Regions from separate parts of the Citricoccus parietis genome, predicted to be linked through region 3. Evidence: predicted binding sites of a transcription regulator. Region 3 holds the regulator's gene; each other region holds the start of a gene.

Region 1 (9,832 bases), on a different contig from region 3:
GTGCCACTGGCCACCCCACCACATCGAACCGGTTACGCCGCACCCTGCTGGTCTGCTTCGCCACCGCTTTCGCCGTCGTGGCTGTCGTCGCGCTCACCGCAACCATGACCGTCACCCTCGTTCTTGCTTGAAGGTTTATTACCGTTCATCGTGGTGGAATTACTGGAGCCCGTCCGCCAATAGTGATTGCGACGCGGCGTCTGGGTGGGATCGTGATAGCGAGCCGGAATGAACCACGGAATCCCGTCGACGACCTCGATCTCCCAGGCTCCGGCATGCACAGCATGGTGGTGATGCGAGCAGAGCAGGACTCCGTTGTCCACACTCGTGGGACCGCCGTGTTCCCAGTGCTGGATGTGGTGCGCTTCGCACCACGGGGCGTAGATGGAACAGTCCGGTGCCGCGCAGCCGCCGTCCCGGGCCGTGATCGCCCGTCTGAGCTTGCGCGTGAAGAGCCGTTGGGACCGTCCCACGTCCAGCACCTCTCCCTTGCCGCCGAGCACGATCGGGATCAGGTCACTGTCACAGGCCAGCTGCCGGATCATGGCCGGACTCACCGGACCGGTATAGGCCGCCTGGGAGAGCAGAGAACCGGTGGCTTCCGGCGAAACGGTGGCTTGATGCTCCCGGAACCGTCCGGCCAGGGTCTGGTAGTCGATCGTCACCAGCACCTGGGGCCGTGACGCGCCGCCGCCGAGATCTGGCCGGTCGTTGCCCATACTGCCCTCGGCACCGTCCTTCGACCACTGTGCGGGCGTCGAGGTGAGGGCCAAGGCGCCGGTCAGGGCACTCACCAGGCCATCGAGCCGTTTCTGCGCCAGACTGCGTGGATCCAGGGCCGCCATCTCTCGGACCTGGCCGGCCCAGGGCTCCGCAGCGGCCCCGATTCCCAGGTCAGCCGCGCTTCGAGTCGTCGTTCCCCCCTCGTACCCAGTCAACACACCGGAGTCGACGTCGGGCTTGCGTTCGCGTTCGCGTTCGCGTTCGACCGCGATGTCGTCTGTGCTCTGAACCCCAGAGTCGCCGCCTGTGTTCTGAACCCCGGCGTCGATTTCTGTACCGGTGCCCTCGTCCTTGCGCGGGTCTTTGCGCGGGTTGGTGGCATCGGCGGCGATGGTCTGCAGGACCTCATGCTGGAGATCCGTAGCCATCAGCAGCCACCGATGCAGGTTGGCTTGGCCTCTGCCCTGGTAGAACAACCCTTGAGCTGCGTTGGCCTGGGCGTCCGTCGGCTCCAGGCCATCCGGGTTGACCAGCGCATCGAAGCGCTGGCGCCAGTGCGAGCAGACCTTCTTCACGGTTTCAGGATCCGACTGGCAGGCATGTTCGACGAGGATCCGCTCCCCCTCGGTGACCAGGCCGTGTACGAGGTCTGGATCGACACCGGCCAGCCCAGCATCCCGGGCAGCCTCAGCCAGGGTTGCCGCCACGGTGTCCACCGAGGCCGAATCCATGGTTGCCTCGGCCACGGCCCGAGCCAGCTCCGGCATTTTCGGAGCGACCACGGCATCGGGCTGCAAGCTGGTCGGGTCATGGCTGGCCAGCACGCACTGCGCCCGCGCCACTCTCTTCTTCGCCTCGACTCGGTGGATCCGCAAGGTCTGCCGGAGATAGTCCGGGCCATTGCGGTACGCAGTCTTGCCCTCCGGTATTCCCAACACCTCACGCCGGGTGGTGTGGAGGTCGAAGATCCGATCCGTATGCCCCGCCAATCCGGTCCGAGCCGAGTCGAGCCACCGGGACAGTTCCTCCACCTGAGCCAGAACGATGGGCAAGGACGCCGCCGATCCCTTCCGCTGGGGATTGTCAGCACCAGGACCGGTCGCCGTCTCACCGGGTGCCTCGTCGGCAACATGGGCATAGAGGCCCCACTCCGCCGACCGATCGACCTCCGGCTCCTCAGCGAAGCGGTCGAGGTATCCCAACAGGCCGGGATCAGCGGCCCGTGCCGCCACCTCCTCCACCAGCACGCGGGCGACCGCCAGGAGTTCGGGCAGGTCCAGAGAGGACGCCCCATCCTTATCGATCAACACTGTCCTTGCCACCCCCGTTCCTCTCATACCGGCACTGCCCATCCATGTCATGCCCGATGACGATTCGCCGGCTGTTCGACAGTTGAGACCGTCGATCGATGCCCACCGGGTGGGCTAGTACACATATTCGAACACACGGCACGGACGTGGTACGAGGCCGCGTCCTGGGCCTGGGGACAACACTCCGAGCATGGGACTCCTGTGCAGGCGGCGGCCGCCGCACGCCGCACAGCGGCACCGGAGAGCCACCGTCGACCCCAAGACCCCAAGACCCCACAACGGAACCGGAGAATCTGATGATGCCGGCGTCGGGAAGATGATGGAACGGAGAACCAAGCAGTGCCGGCATCGGGAAGGTGGGCCCGGAGAAGCGGAAGAACCTAGTGGTGCCGGCGTCGGGAAGACGTAGAGTGGCGGTGGAAGGCTGAGGCCCCTCGTCAGGGGAAGGAGTCACCGTGAGACATCACCAGTCCTCACGTTATGGCCGCTACGACGGCGGCCCCGATCCACTAGCACCGCCGATCGACCTCTCCGAGGCACTCGACGCCGTGGCCGATGACGTCATGGCCGGATACTCTCCCGCGCAGGCCCTGCGCGAGTTCCTGCGCCGCGGCGGACGGACGATGGCCGGATTGGACGAACTCGCCGGTCGCGTCCAGCAGAAGCGCCGGGACCTGCTCAGCCGGCACCGCCTGGACGGCACCCTCCAGGAGGCGAAGAAGCTGCTGGATGAGGCCGTCCTCGAGGAGCGCAAACAGCTGGCCCGCGACATCCGGATGGATGGCACCGACCGGGCCTTCCGGGAGATGCAGTTGCAGAACCTCCCTGCCTCCACGGCCGCCGCCGTCACGGAATTGACCGAGTATGACTGGCAGTCGGACACCGCGCGCCGCGCCTTCGAGGAGATCAAGGACCTGCTCGGCCGCGAGCTGCTCGACCAGCGGTTCGCCGGCATGAAGAACGCGCTGGAGAACGCCACCGAGCAGGATCGAACGGCGATCTCCGCCATGCTCCGGGACCTCAACGATCTGCTGGACAAGCATGCCCGTGGCGAGGACACCCCCGAGGACTTCCAGAACTTCATGGCCCAGCACGGTGACCAGTTCCCCGAAGACCCGAAAGACATCGACGAGCTGATCGATACCCTCGCCGAGCGCTCCGCTGCGGCCCAGCGCATGCTCCGCTCCATGTCCCCGGAACAGCGTGAAGATTTGATGGCCCTGTCTGCACAGGCCTTCGGCTCGGCGGACCTGCTGGACCAGCTGAACCGTCTCGACGCCAATCTCCAAGGCCTGCGCCCCGGCGAGGACTGGACCGGTGCCGAACAGTTCGACGGCGACCAGGGGCTCGGCCTCGGAGACGGCACCGGGGCCTTCCAAGACTTGGCCGAACTCGATCAGCTCAGCGACCAGCTCTCCCAATCCTCTCTCGGTTCCACCTTGTCAGACGTGGATGTGGACCGGCTGGCCCGCCAGCTCGGGGACGAGGCCGCCGCCGACGCCAGGACCCTCGAACGACTCGAGAAGGCCCTCAGGGACAGCGGTCTGCTGCGACGCGGCGCTGACGGGGACTTGAGGCTCTCCCCGAAGGCCGTGCGCAAGCTCGGCACGTCCCTGCTCAAGGACGCCGCCGGCCGCCTCTCGGGCCGGCAGGGCCAGCGCGATACCCGGCTGGCCGGGGCTGCCGGCGAACTCACCGGTTCGAGCCGGGCGTGGCAGTACGGGGATGTCGAGCCCTGGGACGTCACACAGACCATCACGAACGCGATCAGCCGCACGGTCACCGAGGGCAGGAATCCCCGGACCGCCCTGCGGATCGAGGTGGCCGACGTCGAGGTCCAGGAGACCGAGGCCCGCACCCAGGCCGCCGTGGCGCTCCTGGTGGACACCTCGTTCTCGATGGCGGCCGAGGGGCGCTGGGTGCCCATGAAACGCACCGCGCTGGCCCTGCACCACCTCGTCGCGACCCGGTTCCGCGGCGACCAGCTGCAACTCGTGCAGTTCGGCCGCTACGCCCAGCGAGTGGACATCGACGAGCTCACCGCCCTGCCGCCCATGCGCGAACAGGGCACCAACCTGCACCACGGGCTGATGCTCGCCACCCGATTCTTCCGCCAGCACCCCACCCTGCAGCCGGTGCTGCTCATCGTCACCGACGGCGAACCGACCGCGCATCTCCTGCACCACGGCGGTGCCGGCCCCGAGGCGTGGTTCTCCTATCCGCCCGACCGCGAAACGCTGCGCGCCACCATCGCCGAACTCGACCGCGTCGGCCGGCTCGGTGCGGAGACCACCTTCTTCCGGCTGGGATCCGACCCGGGGTTGGTGGACTTCCTCGCCGCCATGGCGCGCCGGGTGGACGGCCGCGTGGTGGCACCGGAGGCGGACGACCTGGGCGCCGCCGTCGTGGGCGAATTCCTCCGCTCGCGCTCGCACCCATCGGACCGACCGGGTCCGGACTGGACTGGCTAAAACTGACTGACTGAAACTGACTGGCTGGCGCCGGCCCCCAGCGGGTCCAACCGTGTCCAGGGGCACCTGGAGACGGTTGAGTGCCCGGGTCGGGTTGAATGGGTGGATGCACATCGTCCTGGGCCCGGCCCCTGATCCGGCACCCGGCTCGAGCTCCGGGCAGTCCGGGCACTGGCTACCTGTGCTGGTCGACGACGGCCGGATCGAGTCCCTCTCGCCGGTCACCGCCGCCGCGCTGCCCGATGTGGTGCGCTCGCTGCCCGGCCGGCTCGGACTGAGCCCCGAGACCGTGCGCTGGGTGTTCGCCTCCGTGGCGAGGGACTACCGGCCACTGCTCGAGGCCGGCGTGGAGATCGGCCGGTGCTGGGACCTGGGTCTGTGCCAGCGCATCCTAACCACCGCCTTCACCGGTCCCGCCGACACCTCCACCTTCACCGGCCCCGCCGGCACCCCCACCGGTTCCGCCGATACCTCCACGTCCCCCGGCACCCCCTACTCCCCCACCGTCCCCATCCCGGTGCTGGAACCCGAGCCGTGGGAAGCAGAGCCACCGGCCGCACGGGCGGATCAGGGAACGTTCTTCGATCTGCCCTCAACCAACCGTCGAGGGCAGGACACCCCCACAGCGCCCGAGCTGGCGCGCGAACTGGTGGCCCAGCTGGACGCGGTGGCGGGATCTCGGCACCGCCACCGGCTCAAGCTGTTGTTGGCCGCCGAGTCCCAGGGCGCTCTCATCGCGGCGGAGATCCTGCACGAGGGCCTGCCGTGGCGCCGGGACCTCCACGAGCGGATGCTCGCCGAGATGCTGGGCCCCCGTCCGGCGGAGGGACAGCGCCCCCGACTCCTGCAGGAGCTCGCGGAGGACATCGCCGTCACCCTCGGAGTGCCCGGCCTCAATCCGGATTCACCCCAGGACCTGTTGCGCGGGCTCAACCTCGCCGGCATCCGCGTGGCCTCCACCCGGGCCTGGGACCTGAAGGGCTGGGCCGCTGAGGGCGGCGCCGACTCGCAGCGGCGGTCCGGGTTGATCTCCGGCGTGCTGGAGTACAAGCGTCTGTACCGGCTGTGGACGGCCAACGGGTGGCATTGGCTGGACGAGTGGGTGCAGGACGGCCGTTTCCATCCGGCCTACTCCGTCGGCGGGGTGGTGACGGGCCGGTGGGCCGCCCACGGCGGGGGCGCCATGCAGATCCCGGCCGTGGTCCGGGACGCTGTCCGAGCCGACCCGGGTCATCTGCTCACGGTGGCCGATGCCTCCCAGGTGGAGCCGCGCATCCTCGCCGCCATGTCCGGGGACCGAGCCCTGGCCGAGGCCGGCTCCGGTCACGACCTCTACCTGGCCGTCGCCGAGCAGGGCCGGCGCGCCGGCTCCGAGCTCGGCGAGCGCTCCCGGGCGAAGGTGGCACTGCTCGGTGCCATGTATGGCGCGACGACGGGTGATTCAGCGGCGCTGATGCCCCACCTGCGCCGGTTGTTCCCCGAGGCCATCGCCCTGCTGGAGCGCGCGGCGCGGCGCGGTGAGGAGGGCGGACAGGTCTCCACCTGGCTGGGGCGGACCTCCCCGCCGGCCGCGCCGGAGTGGCTGGAGGTCACCGGAAACGTGTCCACGGCCGAGGCGGAGGCGCGGGCCCGGACCGTGCGCCGGTCGGCCGGCCGGTTCACCCGCAACTTCGTCATCCAGGGCACCGCGGCAGAATGGGCCCTGTGTTGGATGGGTGAGATCCGCCGGCGGTTGCGCGACGGCACCACCACAGCCCAAGGGAGCTTGCGTCCCCTGGAAACCCGCCTGGTGTTCTTCGTCCACGACGAGGTGGTCCTGCACGGCCCCGCCGAGGAGGCGCCGGCCGTGCATCGGATCGTCACGGAAGCGGCCCAGGCCGCCGGGCGGCTGCTGTTCGGGGCGGCCCCGGTGGAGTTCCCGCTCTCGATCTCCGCTGCGGAGTCCTACGCCGCCGCCCACTGACGCGCCCGGTGCGCCCGATGTGCCCGCGGCGGGAGATCCCCCGCAACCGAATCTCAGAACGTGATCCTCGGTTCAGAGCCCGAGATCGCGCCCGATGAGCTCCTTCATGATCTCGTTGGAGCCGGCCCAGATCTTGTTGACGCGGGCATCCTTCCAGGCGCGGGCCACCCGGTACTCGTTCATGTAGCCGTAGCCGCCGTACAACTGGACGCAGTGGTCGATGACCTCGTTCTGCACGTCCGAGGCCCAGTACTTGGCCTTGGCCGCATCCACGGCGGAGAGCTCGCCTGCGGTGTGGGCCATGATGGCGTCGTCGAGGAAGGCCTGGGTGACCTCGACCTTGGTCACGAGCTCGGCCAGCAGGAACTTGTTGTGCTGGAAGGCCCCGATCGACTGGCCGAAGGCCTTGCGATCCTTCGCGTAGCCGATGGTCTCGTCCAGGATCTGACGGGCGTGGGCGAGCCCGTAGACGGCGGCGCCCAGACGTTCCTGCGGGAGGTTCTTCATCATCTGGATGAAACCGGTGTCCACCTGGCCGATGATGTTCTCGGCCGGGACGCGGACATCCGTGAAGAACAGTTCGGCGGTGTCCGATTCGGGCTGGCCGACCTTGTCCAGCTTGCGGCCCCGCTCGAAGCCCGCCATCCCGGTCTCCACGCCGAACAGGGTGATGCCCTTGGCCTTCTTCTCCGGGCTGGTGCGGGCGGCCACCACCACCAGGTCGGCGGAGTAGCCGTTGGTGATGAAGGTCTTGGAACCGTTGACGACCCACTCGTCGCCATCGCGCACTGCGGTGGTCTTGAGGTTGGCCAGGTCGGAGCCGCCGGACGGCTCGGTCATGGCGATGGCGGTGACGACGGAGCCCTCCGCCACGCCGGGCAGCCAACGGGCGTGCTGCTCCGGGGTGCCGAGGTCCACGATGTAGGGCGGCACGATGTCCGCGTCGATGCCCACGCAGGAGGAGATGGCGAAGCTGGCCTTGGCCAGTTCCTCGAAGACCACGGCGTTGAAGCGGTAGTCCTGCGGATAGCCGCCGCCGAACTCCTCCGGGACCTCCAGTCCGAGCAGGCCCTGCTGGCCAGCCTGCAGCCAGAACTCCCGCGGCAGGCCCTTGGCCTCGGCCCACGCCTCGATGTTCGGGGTGACCTGGCGGCTGACGAACTCGGCTACGGCATCGCGGAAGTCTTCATGTTCGGTCTCGAATATGCGGCGGCGCACGGTGATCCTCCCGGAGCGGTGGTGACTGGGTGTGACACCAAGATACTACTCATGAGTAGCTTAGGTTTCGACCCCTGGTCCACTGGGATACACCGAGAGTCCCACCGTCCGGCATGGCAGTGGTCCGGCCGCAGACCGTTGGACTACGGCGCCGCGGGCGCACCGGAGCCCGACGGCGTCGGGCTCGGCGATCCGGACTCGGCGGGCGTCGGGGCCGTCCCGCTGGGCGCCGGCCCGGAGGGTGAGTCCGCATCGGGGTTGTCCGGAGTCCCATCAGCGGCATCGCCGGGCCGCTCGGGTTCGTTGCCCGGTTCGGTGCCGTCTCCGCCCATCTGGTAGCGGTCACGGGATCCCGGGTTCTGGATCGGTGAGTCCTGGGCTGCTCGGAACTCCTCGGCCGGGTACTGCTGCGCCGTCTGGCCCATGTAGTCGAACCACTGGGGTGCCGCGAGCGTGCTGCCCCAGAAGTCCTCGTGGCGCTGCCCGTTGACGGGAACGCCGGCCAGGGACTTCAGGTCCTGGTAGCGCCCCACCCAGCTGGCCGTGGACAGCCCGGAGGTGTACCCGATGTACCAGGTGGAGGACTGCGCGTTGTTGGTGCCGGTCTTGCCGCCCATCGGAGCCTGCTCGACCGTCTCGGTCTGGCCGGTCTCGTCCGCGGTGCGCTGGGCGATGTTGGTGAGTGTCTCGTTCAGCTGGGCGACCACCTCGGGATCGAGCGCTTGGTCGCATTCCGGTGCGCCGACGTCGTACTCCTTGCCGTTGATGTCCTTGACGGAGACCAGGGAGCGCGGGGCGCAGTACTGGCCGTCATTCGCGAAGGCCGCGTAGGCGGCGGCCTGGGTCATGGGCGCGAACTCCTCGGCACCGAGGATGAACGAGGGGTTGGCGGGATTCAGGGGCTGGCCGTCGTCCGCGCGGTGCACGCCGAGGCGCGTGGTCAGGTCCGTGATGTCACACAGGTCCAGTTCCTCGGCCATGTTGACCATTACGGTGTTGGTGGACCAGTAGAGGCCGAAGTCGGCGGTCATCTCCCGCTTCATGTTGTCGATGACGTTGTTGACCTTCCAGTCCTCCGAGATGGCGGTGGACCCGCCCTCCAGGCAGGAGGCTTGGAATTCCGAACTCGCCGGCCAGTGGTCCTGGGAGGCGTCCACCATGTCATACATGGACCGGCCGCTCTCGAGCCAGGACGCCGCCACATAGGGTTTGAGCGAGGAGCCGCCCTGGAATCCGTTGCCGCCACCCTGGGCCGCGTCCACGTTGAAGTTCAGCACGGTGTTGCCGGCGCCCTCGTTCTCCTCCGGCGAGTAGTTGGTGTTCTGTGCCATCGCCTTGATGTTGCCGGTCCCCGGCTCCACCGTCACGAGGGAGGCACCCGCACCCGAGGCGTCCCCGGCGGGGACGGTCTTCTCCACGGACTGCTGGGCCTGGTTCTGCAGCCCGGAGTCCAGCGTGGTGGTGATCTCCAGTCCGCCGCGGTTCAGCAGCTGCTCGCGTGACTCGACGTCCGGTCCGAAGGCCTCGCTCGCGAGGATCTCGCGGTGCACGTAGTCGCAGAAGTAGGGGGCCTGGGACGCAGAGATGCAGCCCGTGGCCTCCTGGTGGATGTCCAGGCCGAGTTCCGCGTTGGTGGCCTCCTCGTGCTCCTGCTCCGTGATCTTCCCCTGGGACAGCATGGAGTTCAGCACGATGTTGCGCCGCTCCACCGACGCCTCGGGGTTCGTCTCCGGGTTGTAGCCGTTCGGGGACTTCACCACCCCGGCGAGGGTGGCCGCCTGGGCGATGTCCAACTCTGCGGCGGGAATGCCCCAGTAGTACTGCGCGGCCGCCTCCACGCCGTACGTGCGGCCGCCGAACAGCACGATGTTGAGATATCCCTCGAGGATGTCCTCCTTGGACATCTCCTGCTCCACCGAGACCGCCAGCTTCATCTCCTTGAGCTTGTCCGCGTACGTCTTCGTGCCGGAGATCGTCAGCCGCTCCTCCCCCCGGAGCATGTCCGCGTTGATGAGCATGTTGTTGACGTACTGCTGCGTGATGGTGGAGGCACCCTGCTGGGACCCCGAGGAGGCATTGGTGACCAGCGCGCGGCCGATGCCCTGCGGGTCCACGCCGCCGTGCTCGTAGAAGCGCTCGTCCTCGAT
Region 2 (9,832 bases), on a different contig from region 3:
CAGCAGTTCACCATCGCACGCGGCGGCCAGATGCTCGAGGGCCGGCACGGCTCGCTGGACGCCGTGGTGGACGGGAACCGCTTCATCGAGGGCGCACATGCCTACGGCTTCAATGACCAGTCGGTGGGCATCGAGGTCGACGGGATGTACACCAACGACGTCCCCACGGACGCGCAGTGGAGTTCCCTCGTGCACCTCAGCGCCTTCATCTGCCAGCGGTACGGGATCGGCGTGGACCGGATCATCGCCCACCGGGACGTGCCCGGCGCCCAGACCCTGTGCTGCGGGGACGCCTTCTACGGCAAACTCTCCGCCCTGCGTGACGAGGTGGCCTCGGCGCTGGCCAACGGGGTCGACGGCGGCTCGGGTCCCTCCGGCGACTACCCCACCGTGCGTCTCGGTGACGAAGGCGATGCCGTGCGCCGGGTCCAGGTCACCCTCGCTGCCATCGGCCATGATCCCGGCGCGGCCGACGGCGTGTTCGGCCCCGCGACCGAGAAGGCCCTGCGCGCGTACCAGTCCTCGCTCGGCACCGGAGTGGACGGCATCGCCGGTCCTCGTACCTGGGGCGCCCTCGCGACGCACCACGCCGCCGGCTCGACGGTGAGTTCCGGGGACAGCGGCACCGAGGTCGAGTACCTGCAGCGGGGCCTGAAGGCCTCCAGCGGCGTCGACCTGGCTACCGATGGCCACTTCGGGGACCAGACTGAGGCCGCCGTGTCCGCCTACCAGAAGGCCCGCGGGCTGGCCGTGGACGGGGTGGCCGGTGCCGAGACGTGGGCCGCCCTGAAGCACGGGCAGTAGGCCGCCGGCGGCAGGGGTCTCGCCGACTGCGGGCCTCCTGCGGCCAGCGGGCGCCATGCTGACTGCAGGCCATTCCTCAGCGGCGGGCGCCTCATGGGCAAGACAAAACCCCGTGGTCCCGGTTCCACGAAGGGAACGGGACCACGGGGTTCCGTGGGCCGACGCACGCCGGGTGACCGGCCGGCGTCGTGCGCGGGATTGCTCCTGCGCTACTGCATGCCGGGCGAGACCGCCGCAGCGGTCCCGCCCACCAGGGGCAGTGTGAAGATCAGCGCTTCGAGAACTGCGAGGCCTTGCGGGCCTTCTTGAGGCCGGCCTTCTTGCGCTCGACGACGCGAGCGTCACGGGTCAGGAAGCCGGCCTTCTTGAGAGCGGCGCGGTTGTTCTCGCGGTCGATCTCGTTCAGGGCGCGGGCGACACCGAGGCGCACGGCACCGGACTGACCGGAGGGGCCGCCACCGGTGATGCGCACGATGACGTCGTAGGCACCCTCGAGCTCGAGGAGCTTGAACGGATCATTGACTTCCTGCTGGTGCAGCTTGTTCGGGAAGTAGTTCTCGAGGCTGCGGCCGTTGATGGTCCAGGCGCCGGAGCCCGGGACCAGGCGCACGCGGGCGATGGCCTGCTTGCGTCGACCCACGGCGCCGCCGCCGACGGTCAGCGCGGGGCGCTCAGCGACAGCAACGGTCTCGGGGGCATTGGTGGACTCGGAGGTGTAGCTGGTCAGCTCCACTTCCTCGGTGGACTCATTCTCGTTGAGAGTCATGGTTCTCCTTGAAAGATTGTGGTGGTGCTGACCCGTTACTGGGCGACCTGGCCGATTTCGTACGTCTTGGGCTGCTGGGCGGTGTGGGGGTGCTCGGCACCGCGGTACACCTTGAGCTTGTGCAGCTGCTCAGCGGCGAGGGAGTTCTTCGGGAGCATGCCGCGGACGGCCTTCTCCACGGCGCGCACCGGGTTCTTCTCCAGCAGCTCCGCGTAGGAGACAGAGGAGAGACCACCCGGGAAACCGGAGTGGCGGTAGGCGCGCTTCTTCTCGAGCTTGGCGCCGGTCAGGGCCACCTTCTCGGCGTTGATGATGATGACGAAATCGCCCATGTCCATGTGGGGGGCGAAGGTCGGCTTGTGCTTTCCGCGCAGCAGTGTTGCGGTCTGGCTGGCAAGACGACCCAGCACGACATCAGTGGCGTCAATGACGTGCCACTGGCGGTCGGCATCGCCGGGCTTCGGGGTGTACGTACGCACGTTGTTTGCCTTCGTGTTCGGTGTCGGTTACAGATTCCCGGCCCGCGGCGGTGAGTCCGTGGGCCAGTCACTGAGTTCATCGGTGCGCAGCCGGTACGCCAGGTGAGGACTGGAGTGAGGCCGGGTCCGAAAGCTTCCCGGCGGCGCCCTGGGCTATCGCGACCATGCAACCAGGCCACCCGAGGGTACAGCGAATCCGGGAAAGGACACGCACAACGAAGGTCAATACTACCGTGTCCGCGCAGTAGGGGCAAAGCAGCTGGAAATCAGGGGAAATCGATCGGGGGGAATCAGGGGGAATCAGGGAAAGAAGTGTGGCGGGCTACTCCACAGATGGCCGATCGCGGCCTGTCATCCACAGATTCTCAGAAGCCCTTTTCGGCGTCCGCAGGGTGTGATCGAATGGACTCATTCGAACACATGTTCCCATGTTGCGGGGCAGAGAATCAGCAGAAGCCACCTCCACCGGCGGCGGGGAACAGGTACGGGAAAGCGCGTAGGGGAAAGCAAGACTCAGGGGAAATCAAGTAGGGAAAGGAGGGCGGCATGACTGACGAACACGAGTACCAAGACGGACTTGAGCGCCAGGACGAACAAAAGAACGAACACAGGAATGAGCACCAAGATGTGGACAACCACGGCTCAAGGACCGCCCCACTCCCTTCTCTGGACGAGCTCCCGCTCGGTCACCTGACGGCATTGTTGCAGGAGGCCACCCGAGCCGTCGTGCATCGCCTGTCCGGCCCCGAGGCCTTGCGCGAGTTCACCGCCATGACCGTCCCCGACGACAGCGGCGGTCGGGACTGGGGAGCCATGCTGCCTTCCCTTCCCGACGAGTCGGACGCGGCACCGGGGCCGGCAGGTGCCTCTGTCCCTGACCCGACCCCTGTCCTGAAGGGGGAAGCCTCCACTCATCCTGCCGCTGTCACCCTCCCGGTGCTGCACCAGGTCCTGGAGACCGTCGGGCGATCCGTTGCGACGGCCCAGATGACTTTGACGGGCCACACGGTGGAGGCCTTCGACAATCCACCAGAACGCCGTCGCCTTCTCGGACTCCCTCAGGGGAAGACCGCCTTCCGAGATGCAACCGATTACCTCAAGATCGCCCTGCGGATCGACGGTACCGAAGCCCGGCGCCGGACGCGTTGGGCGGCCACCCTGCGGCCGACCCGCACGCTGACCGGTGAGTCCCTGCCTCCTGCCCTCCCCCGGCTGTCCGCCGTCGTCCACGAAGGGAAATTGGACCGTGCCGCCGTGGACATCATCACCACGGCCTTAGACAACGTCCGGCAGATGGCCCGACGCGTGGAGGCCGATCCACAGGGCGTCTCCGACCTCCTGGATGACGGCGAGGAACGCCTGGTGGCGCAGGCCGAGGCCGTGGATCCGGGCACGCTTCGCAAAGTCGCGGCCCATTGGCTGAAGTGGGCCGAAGCGGCCCTGGATCCCGACGGCGCCGAGCCGAACGACGCCACACTGCCCCAGTTGCAGGGCCTGATCCGCAAGGGGGTACGCAATGGACTGCACCAGTGGCTGCTCGCGGTCAACGATGAGCAGAACGAGTACCTGCTGACGGTGGCGAACGCCGCCACCAATCCCCGTGCGTCCTACCGCGGCCAGTCGATGGAGGGTGCGGAAGGTGGCGTCCCTGGGGGTGAGGGCATGGATCAGCTGTTGACGGCGGAGGTCCAGTCCGAGGAGGACGGCTCCTTGACGGCGGTCGCTGCCGTCGATCCGCGATCAACCCAGCAGAAACAACTCGACGGGCTGATGGCGTGCATCGCCGGCGGCCTGGCCATGGTCGAGTCGGATCAGCTCCCCTCGACGGGTGGCACCCGCCCCCAGGTCTCGGTCCTGATCGACTTCCACACATTGCTGGGCGATCTGCAGAAGGCCGGCACGGTCACCGCTGAAGACCTCCTTCAGTTCGAGTCCTCAGCAACCTTCACCGGTCCGATGCATCCCACCAGGATCCGGGCCATGGCCTGTGATGCGGACATCCTCCCGGTGGTGCTCGGATCGAGCGGCGAGGTCCTCGACGTCGGCCGAGCGCAGCGCCTCTTCCCCGCCCGGCTCCGGCAGGCGGTCGCTGCCCGCGATGGAGGGTGCGCCGCACCCGGTTGCTGGATCCCGGCGCCATGGTGCGACGTGCACCATGTCGAACACTGGGAACACGGCGGACCCACCTCCGTCGACAACGGGGTCCTACTCTGCAACCACCATCATCACGCCGTCCACGCCGGCGCGTGGGACATCGACATGGACTCCGGCCGGCCCTGGTTCATACCGGCCCCTTATCTGGATCCACGTCGACAACCACAGCGCAATCGATTCTGGCGGAGATAGACCCATGGATCTCGGCCAGCAGTTACACAACGGTCCGACGCGCCCGTGTCCCAGCGGCGCGGGAGGCCAAAGCACGGGGATCGGAGCCGACGTCTGGGTATTCGACGTGCTCCAGTACCAGGGCGTGCGGCGGTGCGAGCCGCGTCTGCGAGTCACGGACCATGGCCTCCAGCCGTTCGCTGACCCAGCCGGCAGGATGGCGCCCCTCCCCCACCTGAACGACGGCCGCCACGAGGGCACGGACCATGTTGTGACAGAACGCGTCGGCCTGCAGTTGCGCGGTGATCAGTCCGGTTTTCCCGTCGCGGGTGAAACCGAAGTCCTGCAGTTCACGGATGGTCGTGGCGCCCTCCCGTGGCTTGCAGAAGGTCAAGAAGTCGTGGAGACCGAGCACGGCCTTCGCTTCGGCGTCCATCAGTTCGGCGTCCAACGATTCCCGGTGCCAGTACGTGGATCGACGGTTCAGCGGGTCTCGCGTCTCAGCGGAGTCGCTGATGGCGTACCGGTACGAGCGCCACAACGCCGAGAACCGCGCATCAAACCCCTCGGGTGCCAAGGAAGCTCCAGTCACCACCAGTGCACCCCGTTCGCGGCTCAGAGCGCCGCTGAGACGCCGCACCAGGGTCGACGCCGGCCCGGCCTCGTCCGGATCCCGCGTCACCGCATTCCATTCGGCCTCGGTCAGGTCAAAGTGCACCACCTGACCACGGGCGTGCACCCCGGCATCGGTGCGACCGGCGACCACGGTGCGAACGGGGCGGCGGATGATCGTGGCCAGCCCGTCCTCGAGGGCACCCTGGACGGTCGGCAGCCCCGGTTGGGTGGCCCACCCCTTGTAGTCGGTGCCGTCATAGGCCAGGTCCATCCGGACACGGACAAGGGCGGGATCAGACGGCGTGGGCATGGGGACCATTCTAAATCCCGGGCCAGAATGGACAGAATGGAGAACCTTGCGCCGTGGGTGGCCTATCTGTTGACCGTGCTGCCCGGAGTGGTGCTGGTCGGCATCATCGTGGCCCTGTTGCCGCGGCAGGCGCACGGGGCGCGAATCCTCATGCTGGTCCTCGGGTTCATCTTCGTCCGCGATGCTATGAGTCCCCACGGACTGTGGACGTTCGGCACGGCAGGTCCGTCCGGCACCTCGACGTCAGCCGACTCGTTCGAGCTGCCCGTCCTGTGGTTGCGCTTCACTGACGATCCCGTCGCCCTCCTGGTGATGACCGTGGCCTCGCTGGCACTCGCAGCAGCGATCGTCTTCGCGTGCCGGGACCTGCGGTGGATCGTGCTGTGGACGGGGCCACGATGGTGGACCTCAGCACTCGTGGGCCTGGCGGGCGTCGTGGTGATCGCGCTGCCCTTCCTGTACCTTCACGGCACCTTGGTCGAGTGGTTCCCCATCCTGGACGGCACCCCCTTGGCCCGTCCCTTGATTCCGGTTGAGGAGCGCGGCGGGACGGTGGCCGCCGGCGTGGTGGTCCTGCTGGCTGCCTTCGCCCTGTGCGGGAACCTGGTGGAGGAGGTCCTGTTCCGCGGCTTCCTCCAAGCCCACCTGGAGGACAATCTGCCAGGACGGTCGGGACGCTGGCGCGCAGCACTGCTCTCAGCCCTGATCTTTGCCGCCGGGCACCTGTTCCTCGCCTACAACCTCACCGGCGTGGGTTGGCCGCTGATCGCCTTCACCCTGTTCGAGGGACTCGTCTGTGCCGTCATCGCGATGCGCCACGGAGTCCTCGGGGCGACCGTGGCGCACGGGGGCGCCATCTTCCTGCTGACGTCCGGGCTCCTCTGACTTCTTCTGACCCGCCATAACCAGTCATGCCTGCCTAGAGCGGGCCGTGCCCCCACCGCAGAGCCCGATGGGCAGCCCACGCTCCAACGACGCGACCGTTAAACCCAACGACCCGCCCCCTCCGCACGTGATGTGCGTCGGAACGGGTCGTCCAGATGGTGTCTGGAGAAGACTCTGCAGACAGCCGGTTCAGACCGAGAAGATCACTTCTCTTCGGTCTTCTCCTCTGCGGCAGGAGCCTCAGCGGCTTCGGCTTCAGCAGCCGGAGCCTCAGCAGCCGGAGCTTCAGTAGCCTCGGCGGCCGGAGCGTCGGCAGCCTCGGCCACGGGGGCCTCAACCGGAGCGGCGGTCTCAGCAGCCTTCTCGGCCTCCTTGACCACGGCCTGCTTCGGGGACACCGGCTCCATGACGAGCTCGATGACTGCCATCGGGGCGTTGTCGCCATGACGGTTGCCGATCTTGGTGATCCGGGTGTAGCCACCCTCGCGCTCGGCCATGGCCGGGCCGATCACCGTGAACAGCTCGTGCACGATGGTCTTGTTGGTACGGTTCTTGGCCGAGATGATGCCCTGGACCTTGCGACGCGAAGCCAGATCACCCTTCTTGGCGAAGGTGATCAGACGCTCGGCGAAGGGACGCAGGCGCTTGGCCTTGGTCACCGTCGTGGTGATCTTCTTGTGCTCGAACAGGTTGGCCGACAGGTTGGCCAGCATGAGCCGCTCGTGGGCAGGGCCGCCGCCCAGGCGCGGTCCCTTAGTGGGGGTAGGCATTGGTGTTTCTCCTCAGATGGACCCTGACGGCTGCCGGCCATCAGGACACTATTGGTGGTGGTACAGCGAGTGAAGAGAGTGACTCAAGACCCGGCCGAAGCCCGATCCCGGTTCACGGCTCAGTACTCGCCGTAGGACTCCTCGGACTCCTGGGAGTGCAGCGAGGGGTCATAGCCAGCCGGGGAGTCCTTCAGGGACAGACCCAGTTCGGTCAGCTTTTCCTTGACCTCGTCGATGGACTTGGCACCGAAGTTCCGGATGTCCATGAGATCGGCCTCGGAGCGAGCAACGAGCTCGCCAACGGTGTGGATGCCCTCGCGCTTCAGGCAGTTGTAGGAGCGCACGGTCATTTCCAGGTCCTCGATCGGCAGGGCCATATCGGCGGCCACCGTGGTGTCCGTCGGACTCGGGCCGATCTCGATGCCTTCGGCTTCCAGGTTCAGCTCACGGGCCAGGCCGAAGAGCTCCACCAAGGTAGTGCCGGAAGAGGCCACGGCGTCACGCGGAAGCATGGACTCCTTGGTCTCGACGTCGAGGATGAGGCGATCGAAGTCGGTGCGCTGCTCCACGCGGGTGGCCTCGACCTTGAAGGTGACCTTCAGGACCGGCGAGTAGATGGAGTCGACCGGGATCCGGCCGATCTCCGCGTCACCGGTCTTGTTCTGGGCCGCCGTGACGTAGCCGCGGCCACGCTCGACGATGAGCTCCATGTCGAACTTGCCCTTGCCGTTCAGGGTGGCAATGTGCAGGTCCGGGTTGTGGACCTCGACACCGGCCGGGGACGTGATGTCCGCAGCGGTGACGACGCCGGGACCCTGCTTGCGCAGGTAGGCGACCACGGGCTCATCGTGCTCGGAGGAGACCGAGAGCTTCTTGATGTTCAGGATGACCTCGGTGACGTCTTCCTTCACTCCGGCGACGGTGCTGAACTCGTGCAGCACCCCATCCACGCGGATGCTGGTAACAGCAGCGCCCGGGATGGAGGACAACAGGGTCCGGCGAAGGGAGTTTCCGAGGGTGTAGCCGAAACCCGGTTCCAGCGGTTCGATGATGAATCGGGAACGGTTGTCGGCAACGACTTCTTCAGTCAGCGTGGGGCGCTGTGCAATGAGCACTGACATTTCCTTTCGGCGAGCGTCCGCCATATGACGCACACGATGGGTGGAAACGAATGGGGTGGGCGGGAGTGCACCGATACGCACGCCCCGGCTGGCCGGAAAGGACCGGAACCAGCCGAGGGGCGTGCGCTCGGTACGAGGTCAGACGCGGCGGCGCTTGGCCGGGCGGCAACCGTTGTGGGCAGAGGGGGTGACGTCCGAGATGGAGCCGACCTCGAGGCCTGCGGCCTGGAGCGAGCGGATCGCGGTCTCGCGGCCGGAGCCGGGACCCTTCACGAAGACGTCAACCTTGCGCAGTCCGTGCTCCTGAGCAGCCTTGGCCGCCTTCTCGGCAGCCATCTGTGCGGCATAGGGGGTGGACTTGCGGGAGCCCTTGAATCCCACATCGCCGGCCGAGGCCCACGAGATGACAGCACCGGTGGTGTCCGTGATGGACACAATGGTGTTGTTGAAGGTGCTCTTGATGTGGGCCTGGCCCACGGTGATGTTCTTCTTGTCCTTGCGACGAGGCTTGCGGGTGACCGCAGCACGTGTCTTGGGGGGCATATGTCTCTCCTACGAAAGCTGGTGTTGTGCGGAAGTGACTGTCTTGCTGGGGAGAAGCCGGAGGCAACCGTGAATCGGGAATGCGGCGCGGAGGCCGCCCCGTTCCGGGTGACTACTTCTTCTTGCCGGCGACAGTCTTCTTCGGGCCCTTGCGGGTACGGGCGTTGGTCTTCGTGCGCTGGCCGTGGACGGGCATGCCGCGGCGGTGGCGGATGCCCTGGTAGGAGCCGATCTCGACCTTGCGTCGGATGTCGGCTGCTACCTCGCGGCGCAGGTCACCCTCCACCTTGAAGTTGGCCTCGATGTAGTCGCGCAGTGCAACCAGCTGTTCGTCTGCCAGGTCCTTGACGCGAGTGTTCGGGTCGATGCCCGTCGCCTCGATGGCCTGCTCGGAGCGGGTCTGGCCCACACCGAAGATGTACGTGAGAGCGATGACGACGCGCTTTTCGCGCGGGATGTCGACGCCTGCTAGACGTGCCATATGGCCGTCCTCCTTGTTCTTCTGAAGCAAAGGTCTGCACCAGCACGTCCCCTCGCCTGGGAATCTCTTCCCTGCGGTACCTTGGTGACGGTTCCGGCGAAGTTCCGGAGTTTCATTCCGCCGACCGGCGTTGCCGCGGTTCGGGTCCCCGGCCCTTGCGTCCAGGGGTTGCCGTCTGCCTCGGTCCCCTGCTGGACCCCGGAGGGACTCAGGCAGGAATCCGTGGATTCCGGCTGTGCTGCTGTTTGGTCCGGATGGACCTGGTCATCCGGTTGTGCTCCGGCCGACCTGATGGGTGCTGCGCGTGGACAACCCCGTCGAAAGACGAGGTCAGCCCTGGCGCTGCTTGTGGCGTGGGTTCTCGCAGATCACCAGGACGCGGCCCTTACGGCGCACCACCTGGCACTTGTCACAGATCCGCTTCACGCTCGGCTGAACCTTCATGGTTCCTCCTCCAGCGCTTGCTGTTTAGTGGTGGATGGGTTTACTTGTAGCGGTACACGATACGGCCCCGGTTGAGGTCGTACGGGCTAAGTTCCACGACGACCCGGTCCTCGGGGAGGATTCGGATGTAGTGCTGACGCATCTTTCCCGAGATCGTGGCCAGAACAACATGCTCGTTCTGCAGACGGACGCGGAACATTGCGTTCGGCAATGCTTCACTGACCGTGCCCTCGACCTCGATGACACCTTCCTTCTTAGCCATGTCCTCCACTTACGTTGTGCCAGACTC
Region 3 (9,832 bases):
GGAGCCCGCGGCGTTGGTGGCGCGCACCGTGAGCTGGTAGCTGTTCCCGTTGGCGGGGACCGTGATGGTGTCCGAGGTCGAGGCCCCCAGACTGGACCAGCCGCTGCCGAGGGAGTATTCGTAGGAGACCGGTGAGCCGTTGCTCGCCGCCCCCGAGAAGGAGATGTCCAGTTGGCGGTTGGCTCCGGTGGGCGACGTGGTCAGCCCGCTCACAGCCCCGGGCAGCCCATAGGGCGTCACGGCCGCGGACCGTCCGGACGGCGGCGAGGTGCCCTCGGCATTCCGCGCGATCACGGAGAACGTGTAGGCGGTGGACTTGTCCAGTCCGGACCAGTTCATCGACGTGGTCCCCGCGGCCACGTCGCGGGACACACTCGAACGACCGGAATGTGCCGTCACGGTGTATCCCTGGAGGGCAGCGCCGTTGTCGTCCGCGGCGGACCAGGACAGCCGGACCACGCCGCCGTCGACGGCCGAGGTGTCCCGGGCCGCCGACGGGGTCCCGGGGGCGAAGGGCTTGCCGGCCGGCGTCGCGGCCACCGACCAGCCCGACCATTCGGACGGCTCGTCGGCCTGGTTCACGGCCTGGATGCGGAATTGGTAGTCCACGCCGTTGGTGAGGCCGTCCCAGCTCAGGGACGTCCCGGCTCCAGACGAGCGCAGGCCGCCACCGGGCGGTGCCGGGCTCAACTGCACGCGATAGTCCGTGATGGCCGAGCCGCGGTTGACCGGCGGCGTCCACTGCACCGTGACGAGACCGTCACCGGCGTCCACGGTGGGCGGGGCCGGCTGCTCGGGACGCACGTCCGGAATCGCGGGCGCCGAGACGCCCGAGGCCTCCGATTCGCCCACGCCGTTGGTGGCCACCACCGTGAAGCGGTGTTCCACGGCATTCTCCAGGCCGGTGATGGAACACGCGGTGGAGGAGCACTGCTGGGTGGAGCCGGTGGTCGTGTCCGTCACGGTGTACCCGGTGATCGGATCGCCGTTGTCCGGCGGGGCGGCCCAGGAGAGCTCGACCGTCTGGTCCTCCACGGACTCGATCCGGGGAACGCCGGGGGCGTCCGGACGGCCCTTGACGATCACGGTGATGTTGCCCTGGACCTCCCGGGTGGGGTCGGCCGTCAGGTCCTGGATCGTGTAGGTCACCTGCATCCGGCCCGAGTAGTCCTGTCCCGGGGTGACGGTCACGGTGGAGCCGTCCGTCACGGCGGTCCCCTCGCCCGTCGCGACCTGGGCCGCGGTCACGGTCAGCGGCGCCTCGCCCTCGAACGGGTTGACGTCGTTCTCCAGCACGTTGACCGTGACGGGTTCGCCGGACCGGGCCTCCGGGACCTCGTCATCGAGGGCGCGCGGGAGCGCCCGGGAGGTGCCCACCACGTCGACGGTGATCTCTGCGGCGACGGGCTCGGCCTCGCCGTCGGACACCGTGAACGCCACGGTGCCCGTCGTGCCCCGCTCCGCGTTGGAGGAGGGGGTCACCGTCAGCTCGGTCCCGTCGAGTTCGGCCGCGAACTCGCCGCTGACCTGACCGCGGGAGAAGGTCAGTTCGTCGCCGTCGGGATCCGAGGCCAGCGGGCTGAGGTCCAGGGTCACGGGGTCGCCGCCCTGCTCGATCTGCAACGAGCTGGACTGCACCGTCGGCGGATTGTTCTCGTCCGGACGCGGCTCGACGGTGATGGGGATGGACAGCGTGGACACCAGCCCGTTCGGGTCCGAGCCATCCTCGCCATCCGTCACGGTCACGTTGACCGACGCACCACCGGCATAGTCGGCCGGAGCCGTGAACCGGACCTCGGTGGCCGATCGCACGGTGAACGCGGCGGACGCGGGGGTGGCGGACGCCGAGCTGTCGTCGGTCAGCCGCGGCGTGCGGCCGTCACGGACACCGATGTGATCGGTCAGGTCCACGCGGAGGTCCTCACCGGCCACCACGCGCAGCGGTTCGGTGGTGGTCAGCCACGGCGCGCGGTGGTCATTGCCCGGCACGAGGATGAAGGCACGGCCCACCCCGCCGTCCACGTCCGTCACCGTGTACATGATGACCTGTGCCGCCGGCTGCACGGGGACGACCACGTTGGTGCCCTCCACACGGGCACCGGCCGCCTGGGCGGCCTCGTCCACGCCGAGCTCGAGGTCCTCCACGGCGCCATCGGGGTCCTCGTCGTTGTCCAGGACCGAGACGGAGATCTGCTCCCGACCGTCGATCTCCTCGACCCCAACGAGGTCGTCGCGGGCGATGGGCGGCATGAGCGGGGCTTCCTCATCCACGCGGATGGAGAGGTTGGCCGTAGCGGTGGCGCCGGCGGGGTCGGCGATGGTGTAGCCGATGTTGAGGAAACCCTCGGTCTCCGGGGTGACGACGCGGACCCGTCCGTCCACGATGTCCACCGGCACCTCCGGCTGGCTGGGGGCGAATCGGTCCTGCACCAGGGTCACCTGATCGCCGTCGGGATCGGCGTCGTTGGCCAGGACGTTCGTGGTGAAGGTGCGCCCGGGCCGGACCTCGACCGAGTCGTCCAAGGCGACCGGCGGATGGTTCGTGCTCAGCGGCTGAGCGATCCCGATGGTCACGGTGCCGGTGGCCCGCGCGCCCAGCCGGTCCACGATCGAGTAGGTGAAGTGGTCAGAACCAGTGGCGGCACTGGAGGCGGTGTACACCAGCCGACCCTTCTCCATGCGTACGGAACCCTGGGTGGGTGGCGACTGCACGCCCTCCAGGGTCACGGAGTCTCCGTCCGGATCGATCCCGTCCAACGGGATCGGCACCGCCACGGCTTCTCCGGAGAGCACGCGGGCGGACACGGAGAGGGGCACCGGCGGGTTGTTGGACTCTCGATCCATCGGCACCATGGTGATCTCCACGGTGGCCGAGGCCGCCTGCCCGTCCGGGGCACGCACCGTGTAGGCGAGAGTGGCCCGCCCTGGCTCACTGCCGGCGCGGAACCTGACCTTTCCATCGGAGACGAAACCGATCCCGCGGCCTTCGGCGACCTGGCGGTCGAGTTCCGGCTTCAGGCTCAGTTCTTCCTGGTTGGGGTGGGTGTCATTGGCCAGGACGTCGATGGTGACCACATCACCGACGCGGACGTTCGCCGCATCCGCGACGGCGATGGGCGGCTGCATGACCTCCGGTTCCGGCAGCGGCACCACGGTGACCTGACCCTCGGAGGTGCCCTGGGCGTTCGACACTGAATAGGAGAAGGTGGCGGGACCGGTCATCCCGCCGGTGTCCACCACCCGGATGTGGTTGAAGTCCTCGACGGCCAGTTTCAACGGGGCCGGCACCCCGGACTCGGTCGTGGCATCCTGGACCCCCTGCACCACGAGCACGCCTCCGGTCGGGTCGGTGTCATTGCCCAGGACGTTGACGAGGGTCTGACCGCCCGCCGGCAACAGCGCGATGTCACGCACGGCCACCGGCAGTCCGGAGCTCTCCTCACTCTCCACGACGTCCACGCGGATCAACCCGGGGGCGGAGTCGTACTCGTTCGCCGCCAGATACTCGACGTAGTAGGTGTCGGCGACATCCGAGGACCACTGCACCGATCCCCCGGCGGCCGAGTAGTCGATCTCCGCATTCTCTACAGCAGCCACTTGGGCGAGGCGCAGTTGGCCGCCCAGTGGATCGGTGTCGTTCTCGAGCGGGTAGAACGTGATCTCCTGCCCCGCCTGGACGGTGACGTGGTCTGCCTGGGTGATCGGCGGATGGACAGATCCGCGTTCGAGGACCTCGATCTGCACCGTGCCCGTGGTGGTCTCGCGCCCGTCGGTCACGGAGACCTGGATGTCCCGGCGTCCGGCTTCGCCGGTGTTGTCTTGGTACGTGAGCTGGCCGTCCGGACGGGTGCGCACGGTGTCCGGCTCCTCTGCCAGGGCGCCCACGAGCTGGAGGTCGTCACCGTCCGGGTCGATCCAGTCGGTCAGGACCTGGCTCGTCACAGATTCTCCGGCCGGCACGCGCAGCACCGCCTTGCGCTCCTGGGTGGGCCCCCGATTCTCACTGTCCGGCACCACCTGCAGAGAGATCTGAGCCGTATCCGTGCCACCACGCCCGTCGTTGGCCACATAGGACACCTCGGACCGGCCGCTCGCGGATTTCGGGACGACGACCTGCAACCCGATGCCGTCGATGATCTCCTGCACCGTGCCCACTGAGGGCTGGTCACCCTCGAGGGAGACCGTCAGGACATCACCGTCCGGGTCGGAGTCATTGAACAGGACGGGCAATTGCGTGGTCCGCCCGGGCCGCACGCCGAAACTGTCATCCTCCGCCACGGGCGGCCTGTTCTCCTCCTGCCGCTCCGGCAGAGCGGTCTCCTGGGTGACCTCGTCGGATTCCTCCTCCGTCTCCTCGCCCTCGCCCTGGGGCGGTTCGAGGTCGTCCCAGTTGGCGACCACCTTCATCTGGTCGAGGACCATCCAGTTGGTCCCGGACGTCGTGTCGTTGAGTACCACGACATCGCGGTTCACCCGGAAGACCAGCTCCGCGCCGGCCGTCAGCTCGGGGATGGGGACGATCTGATCCTGTTCTTCACCGTCACAGTCCTGCAGGTAGTGCCCGGTGACGGCCGAGGCGGCATGAAGGCAACCGGCTACCCGAACGGGGGCCGTTGCCGCCACACTGCCGTCAGCACCAGCGGGTGAGGTCGATCCGGCGGAGGCGTCCGTGGGAGGGACGATGCTCATGGCCTGAATGTCCCCGTTGGACAGAGCCACGGTGACCAGGTCCCGCTCGGTAGACAAAGCCACCTGGTCCACCTCAGGACCGGACGGCTGTGGCACCGCACCCACCAGCCGCTCATCCTGCACGGAGTGGCCTGGCCAGGACAGGGTGCCGGACTCAGGGTCCACCACCACCGGAACGTCGCCCACGGCCACCAGCTGCGGTTCCTGCATTCCGGACAACCCTTCGAGGCCGTCCTGGCGGGTCTCCACCAGGGCACCAGGCTGCTCGCCCTCGGCCGCGAAGCGAATCACGGTGTCCCGGCCGAGGTCCGCCACGAACACCTCGCCACCCACCGTGGTCGTCGACGTCACGGCTCCCTCGGCCTCGTAGAGCGGTTCGTCCGTCGAGACCTGGGGCGTCGGGTCCACCGTCCCCGCGTAGACGGCCCCCTCGGCGGGATTGCTGGCCGAGATGACGCCGGCGCCCAGCGCGAAATCCTGGGTGGCCGGCATCATGACCTGGTCGCCGGCGACCATGGCGGTGGTGTCAATGGAGGTCAAGGCGCCGGAGGCCGGGTCCAGCATGAGGGCGGTGGCATCCTCCTGGTGAAGTTCGAAGTCCTCCACCGGGGGCCGGAAACCACCGTCCAGGATGGTGGACTCGTGGTTCAGGTGGCCGACGTATCCCCCACTGTTGTGGGTGACCCAGATGCCGGCATCATGCAGGTCGAGGTCAGCCGTGTCGAAGCCGGGATAGAGGAAGGCACCAGTGGCCACGAGGGCACCGACGGCGGAGAAGGCCACCGGGGTCGCCACAGACTTCATCTGCTTGCGCTTGTTCCCCATGAGTGCCCCGTCATCAGCAGTTGATCCGCCTCACTACGGACCCAGGCCATCCTAGCGGCGGGCTGAAGGGAGTCGAATCCCCCGGCACTCCCTGCGGGGCCAGCGGAGACTCAGGCCCCAGCGGGGACGAACAACACCTGACCGGGCTGCAGGTCGCCACCGTCGAGGTCATTAAGTTCGCCGATGCGCAGGATGGCCTCGTTGCGGGGCGACTCGGGGGCCGTGCGCCCGGCGATGGCCCACAAGGTGTCGCCATAGTTCACCGTGACCGTCTCCACGTCCGCAGCCGGCTGGTCATCGGAGGCCGCCGCCGGAGCCATCCCGTGGGCGCCGAAGAAGACGGCGGCCACTGCGGCCAGGACCGCCAGAACGATGACGGGGAACCCCACGAAGAGGAAACGACCACGGCGGTTCAGGTGGAATCCGGCGGAGCCGGCCGTGCGGATCTGGACCGATGCTGCAGTGCTCATGCTCTTCTGCCTCTCCTCCCGGAACCCCGGGCCATCTAGAACGTGTGTTCGACTGCTTCGACGTCATGTCTAGCACGCCTGTTCGAAACATGCCAAGAAAAATTCGAACATATCTTTGAATCGAGGGTGTGACTCCGGTACCGTCGGACCCAGCGACCAGCAAGAGACACTTCACCAAGACCGACGGACACGATAAGAACGGATGGTCGAATGGCCCCCCGGATTCCCACTCCCGCCCCGGACCCGCACCACGATCACGGCGTCCGGCCCCTCACCGATCGTCAGCGGATCATCCTCGGATCCATCCGCTCTGCGATCGCCGCACACGGGTATCCGCCGTCCATGCGGGAGATCGGAGATGCGGCCGGCTTGGCCTCGCTGTCATCGGTCACCCATCAACTGGGTCAGCTGGAGAAGCTCGGCTACATCCGCAAGGATCCGGGCCGCCCGCGGGCCATGGAGGTCCTGCTGGACGAGAACGGCCTGGCCCTCGTGGCCGAGTCCGCCGTCACGTCCCCCGAATCGGCAGCCACGCCGGAGGGGGCGGTGAGGACCCTGCACACCGGGGCCGCCGACGGTGATGCCGTCCCGGTCCCCCTGGTGGGCCGGATTGCCGCCGGTGGGCCGATCCTCGCCGACCAGCAGGTCGAGGACGTCATGACCCTGCCGCGTCAACTGACCGGCGAGGGGGAACTGTTCATGCTGAAGGTCTACGGCGATTCCATGGTCGATGCGGCCATCTGCGACGGCGACTGGGTGGTGGTGCGTCAGCAGAACAACGCACAGAACGGGGACATCGTCGCCGCGTTGCTGGACGACGAGGCCACCGTCAAGACCTTCCGGCAGCGGGATGGCCACACGTGGCTGCTGCCGCAGAACTCTGCGTATGAGCCCATCCTCGGCGACGAGGCGACGGTCATGGGCAAGGTCGTCACGGTACTCCGGGCGCTCTGAGCCCCATGAACCATCGGCCTCTGCCGCCGGGCGTCCGCGTGGCGGATGCCGAGGAGTTCGTCTACACCCACGGGCGGCTGCTCGAACGCCGCCGGGTGGACCTGCTGCTCCACGGCGGCGGCACCGAGGGTGTCCTGGCTGCCCTGGGGGCGTACCGCAATCCTGACGGTGGATTCGGTCACGGCCTCGAACCCGATGTGCAGTCACCGAAGAGTGAGGCGCTCTCCACGCTGACGGCTCTGGACCTCTTGGCCGGTTGGGATCTGGCCGAGCACCCCTGGGTTCGCTCTGGACTGGAATGGGTGGCCTCGACTTCCGGGCTGGACGGTTCCGTGCCGTTCGTCACCGAGGCCTCCCTCGAGTGGCCCCATGCACCGTGGGTCCAACCGGTTCCCGGCGGTTCGCACCTCACGTATGGCTTCGCCGCCGCAGCCCTGCTGACGGGGTTCGCGGGCGGGTGGGCTGAGGCCGCCTCGGACTGGTGCCGCCTCCGCTTGTCCCGGGCTGCGACTGCCGGCGACCTGCCCGCCTATGAGGCCAAGTACGCCCTGAGGTTCCTCGCTGCGGACGGCCTTCCCACGGGCTCGGTCGACAGCCCGATTCTGGCAGCCCTTCGTGAGCGGTTGTCCGCCAACGGCTCCCTCCCCGTGCAGGGTGGCGTTGAGGACGAGAGCATCCATGCGCTCGACCTGGTCCACCATCCTTGGACGGTCCCCTTCCCCTCGGACCTCTACGGCGGCCTGGTCCCTGCGGCCGTGATGTCCCGGGACCGCCGGTGGCTCGCATCCGCCCAGGAGCCCGATGGCGGATGGTCCGTGGACTGGCCGGCCTGGAGCCCGGCCCCCGGCATCGAATGGCGGGCCATTCGCACGGTCGGCGCCCTCGAGATGCTGATCCGCTAGTCAGCGGGACGGAGCCGCTCCAGCACGCCGCGGACCACGGAGGGATCGGCCGTCGGCCAGAAGTCCGGCAGGGTCGAACGCAGGAACGATCCGTACCGTTCCGTCGCGAGCCTGGAGTCGAGGACAGCCACCACACCGCGGTCCGTCGCGGTCCTGATGAGCCGGCCGGCGCCCTGCGCCAGGCGGACCGCCGCATGGGAGGCGGAGACCGCCATGAACCCGTTGCCGCCATGCCGGCTGATGTCTCTGGACCGCGCCGTGGACAGGGGATCGTCCGGTCGCGGGAACGGGATCCGATCGATGACCACCAGGCGGCAGGACTCGCCGGGTACGTCCACGCCCTGCCACAGGCTCATGGTCCCGAACAGACAGGTGTCCTCCTCCGTGGCGAACTGACGCACCAGGGCGGTCAGCGTGGTGTCGCCCTGGCACAGGATCGTGGGCTTCGGACCGAGCCGCGTGCGCATCTCGGCGGCAGCGTCCTCGGCGGCTCGTTTGGAGGAGAACAGGCACAGAGCGCCGCCGCCGGACGCCCTGAGCAGTGCCTCGAGTTCGTCATAGGCCTCGGGGGCAGCGAACCGACCCGGCTTCGGCAGATGCCGGGCCACGTAGAGCACACCCTGCCTCGGGTAGTCGAAGGGGCTGCCCACGTCCAGACCGGTCCAGGCCGGCGCCCCCTCGCCCATCAGGCCGAGGGATCCCGCCACCGGGTTGAACGACTCACCGATGGCCAGCGTGGCCGAGGTCAGCACGGTCGTGGCCTGGCCGAAGAGTCCCTCACGGAGTTTGCCGGCCACGGACAGCGGGGCCACGTAGAGCATCGGAGCCGCGGACTCGTCCCCGGGGATCCACCCGGTGCCGGGCTCGAAGTGGCCCGGACGGGACGCCCAGAGCACCTCGGGGTGACTGGTGTCCGGGGTGGTCTCCAGCATCCGCTCGGCCACGTCCAGGACGTCCTGCATCCGGGATCGGGCCATCTGACGCCCGCCGTCGGCCGCGGAGTCGGCACCTCCCCCGCTCGGCTTGGAATCACTGAGCCCCTGGCGGGCCGCATCACGGACAGCCTTCAGGGCGTTCTGCTGGACCTCGTCCGGCCCACGCGGTATCAGGCCCGTGGGGGTGGCGGTGAAGGCGGCGTCAAGGCCGGCGCCGGCCTGCACCAGGTCCTCCACGGCGATGGCCGTGTGCTTACGGGCCGAGGAGGCCGCGGCCTGCACGATGGCCCCGGAGAGCTGGCCGGTCACCGCCCCGGTCACGCGGTCCTGGAGTTCGTGGGCCTCGTCCACCACCACGGCCTCGAACTCGGGCAGCACCGCGAGTCCCTCGAAGGCGGCGATGGCGAGCATGGCGTGATTGGTGACCACCACGTCTGCCTCTCCGGCGTCCGCGCGCGCCCGCTCGGAGAAGCACTCGGCCGCCATCGGGCACTTCTGGGCGCCCAGGCAGTCCACCGCGGACACCGAGACCTGGCGCCACGCGCGGTCGGTGACGCCCGGATCGAGGTCGTCCCGGTCCCCCGTGTCCGTCTCCTCGGACCATTCCCGCAGCCGCAGGACCTCGCGGCCCAGGGGGCTGGTCGGGCCACCGTCGGATCCGGACAGCATCTCGCCGTCGTCGGCCATGCCGAACAGTGCCTGGCCGTCCTCCTCCGGGAAGCCGCCCTCCAGCTTGTGCTTGCACAGGTAGTTGGACCGGCCCTTGACCAGGGCGATGTTCATGGGACGGGGCAGCTCGTCCCGCAGGGCTTCCAGCAGCTTGGGCGCATCCCGTCGCATGATCTGGGACTGCAACGCCAGGGTGGCGGTGGCCACCACCACCGGGTTCTCGGCCTCCAGGGCGTGCTGGAGCGCCGGCACCAGGTACGCCAACGACTTCCCGGTGCCGGTGCCCGCCTGCACCAGCAGGTGCTGCCCGGTCTCCAGGGACCGGGCGACCTCCACGACCATGCGCCGCTGCCCTTCCCGGCGCTGACCCCCGGTGGCTGTGACGGCG

What was found. The regulator LexA, encoded in region 3, represses DNA repair genes until DNA is damaged. The targets are predictions, from matches to a motif close to TCGAACANNTGTTCGA.
Region 1: the regulator LexA is predicted to act here: its motif matches at 2,149-2,164, upstream of ACFFIO_RS05980 (HNH endonuclease signature motif containing protein).
Region 2: the regulator LexA is predicted to act here: its motif matches at 2,462-2,477, upstream of ACFFIO_RS02780 (HNH endonuclease signature motif containing protein).

Annotation. Positions count from the first base shown of each region.
Region 1 is NZ_JBHLWH010000014.1:213,180-223,011, forward strand. Features, by position in the region: gene ACFFIO_RS05980 (HNH endonuclease signature motif containing protein) at 33-2,030, opposite strand; gene ACFFIO_RS05985 (vWA domain-containing protein) at 2,489-4,504, shown strand; gene ACFFIO_RS05990 (bifunctional 3'-5' exonuclease/DNA polymerase) at 4,611-6,467, shown strand; gene ACFFIO_RS05995 (acyl-CoA dehydrogenase family protein) at 6,540-7,685, opposite strand; gene ACFFIO_RS06000 (transglycosylase domain-containing protein) at 7,829-9,832, opposite strand, start outside.
Region 2 is NZ_JBHLWH010000009.1:87,073-96,904, forward strand. Features, by position in the region: gene ACFFIO_RS02765 (peptidoglycan recognition protein family protein) at 1-804, shown strand, start outside; gene rpsI (30S ribosomal protein S9) at 1,073-1,570, opposite strand; gene rplM (50S ribosomal protein L13) at 1,606-2,049, opposite strand; gene ACFFIO_RS02780 (HNH endonuclease signature motif containing protein) at 2,596-4,395, shown strand; gene truA (tRNA pseudouridine(38-40) synthase TruA) at 4,418-5,308, opposite strand; gene ACFFIO_RS02790 (CPBP family glutamic-type intramembrane protease) at 5,336-6,184, shown strand; gene rplQ (50S ribosomal protein L17) at 6,388-6,954, opposite strand; gene ACFFIO_RS02800 (DNA-directed RNA polymerase subunit alpha) at 7,074-8,069, opposite strand; gene rpsK (30S ribosomal protein S11) at 8,214-8,618, opposite strand; gene rpsM (30S ribosomal protein S13) at 8,731-9,099, opposite strand; gene rpmJ (50S ribosomal protein L36) at 9,430-9,543, opposite strand; gene infA (translation initiation factor IF-1) at 9,584-9,805, opposite strand.
Region 3 is NZ_JBHLWH010000027.1:153,997-163,828, forward strand. Features, by position in the region: gene ACFFIO_RS09800 (Ig-like domain-containing protein) at 1-5,514, opposite strand, end outside; gene ACFFIO_RS09805 (LysM peptidoglycan-binding domain-containing protein) at 5,625-5,984, opposite strand; gene lexA (transcriptional repressor LexA) at 6,195-6,938, shown strand; gene ACFFIO_RS09815 (hypothetical protein) at 6,944-7,840, shown strand; gene ACFFIO_RS09820 (ATP-dependent DNA helicase) at 7,837-9,832, opposite strand, start outside.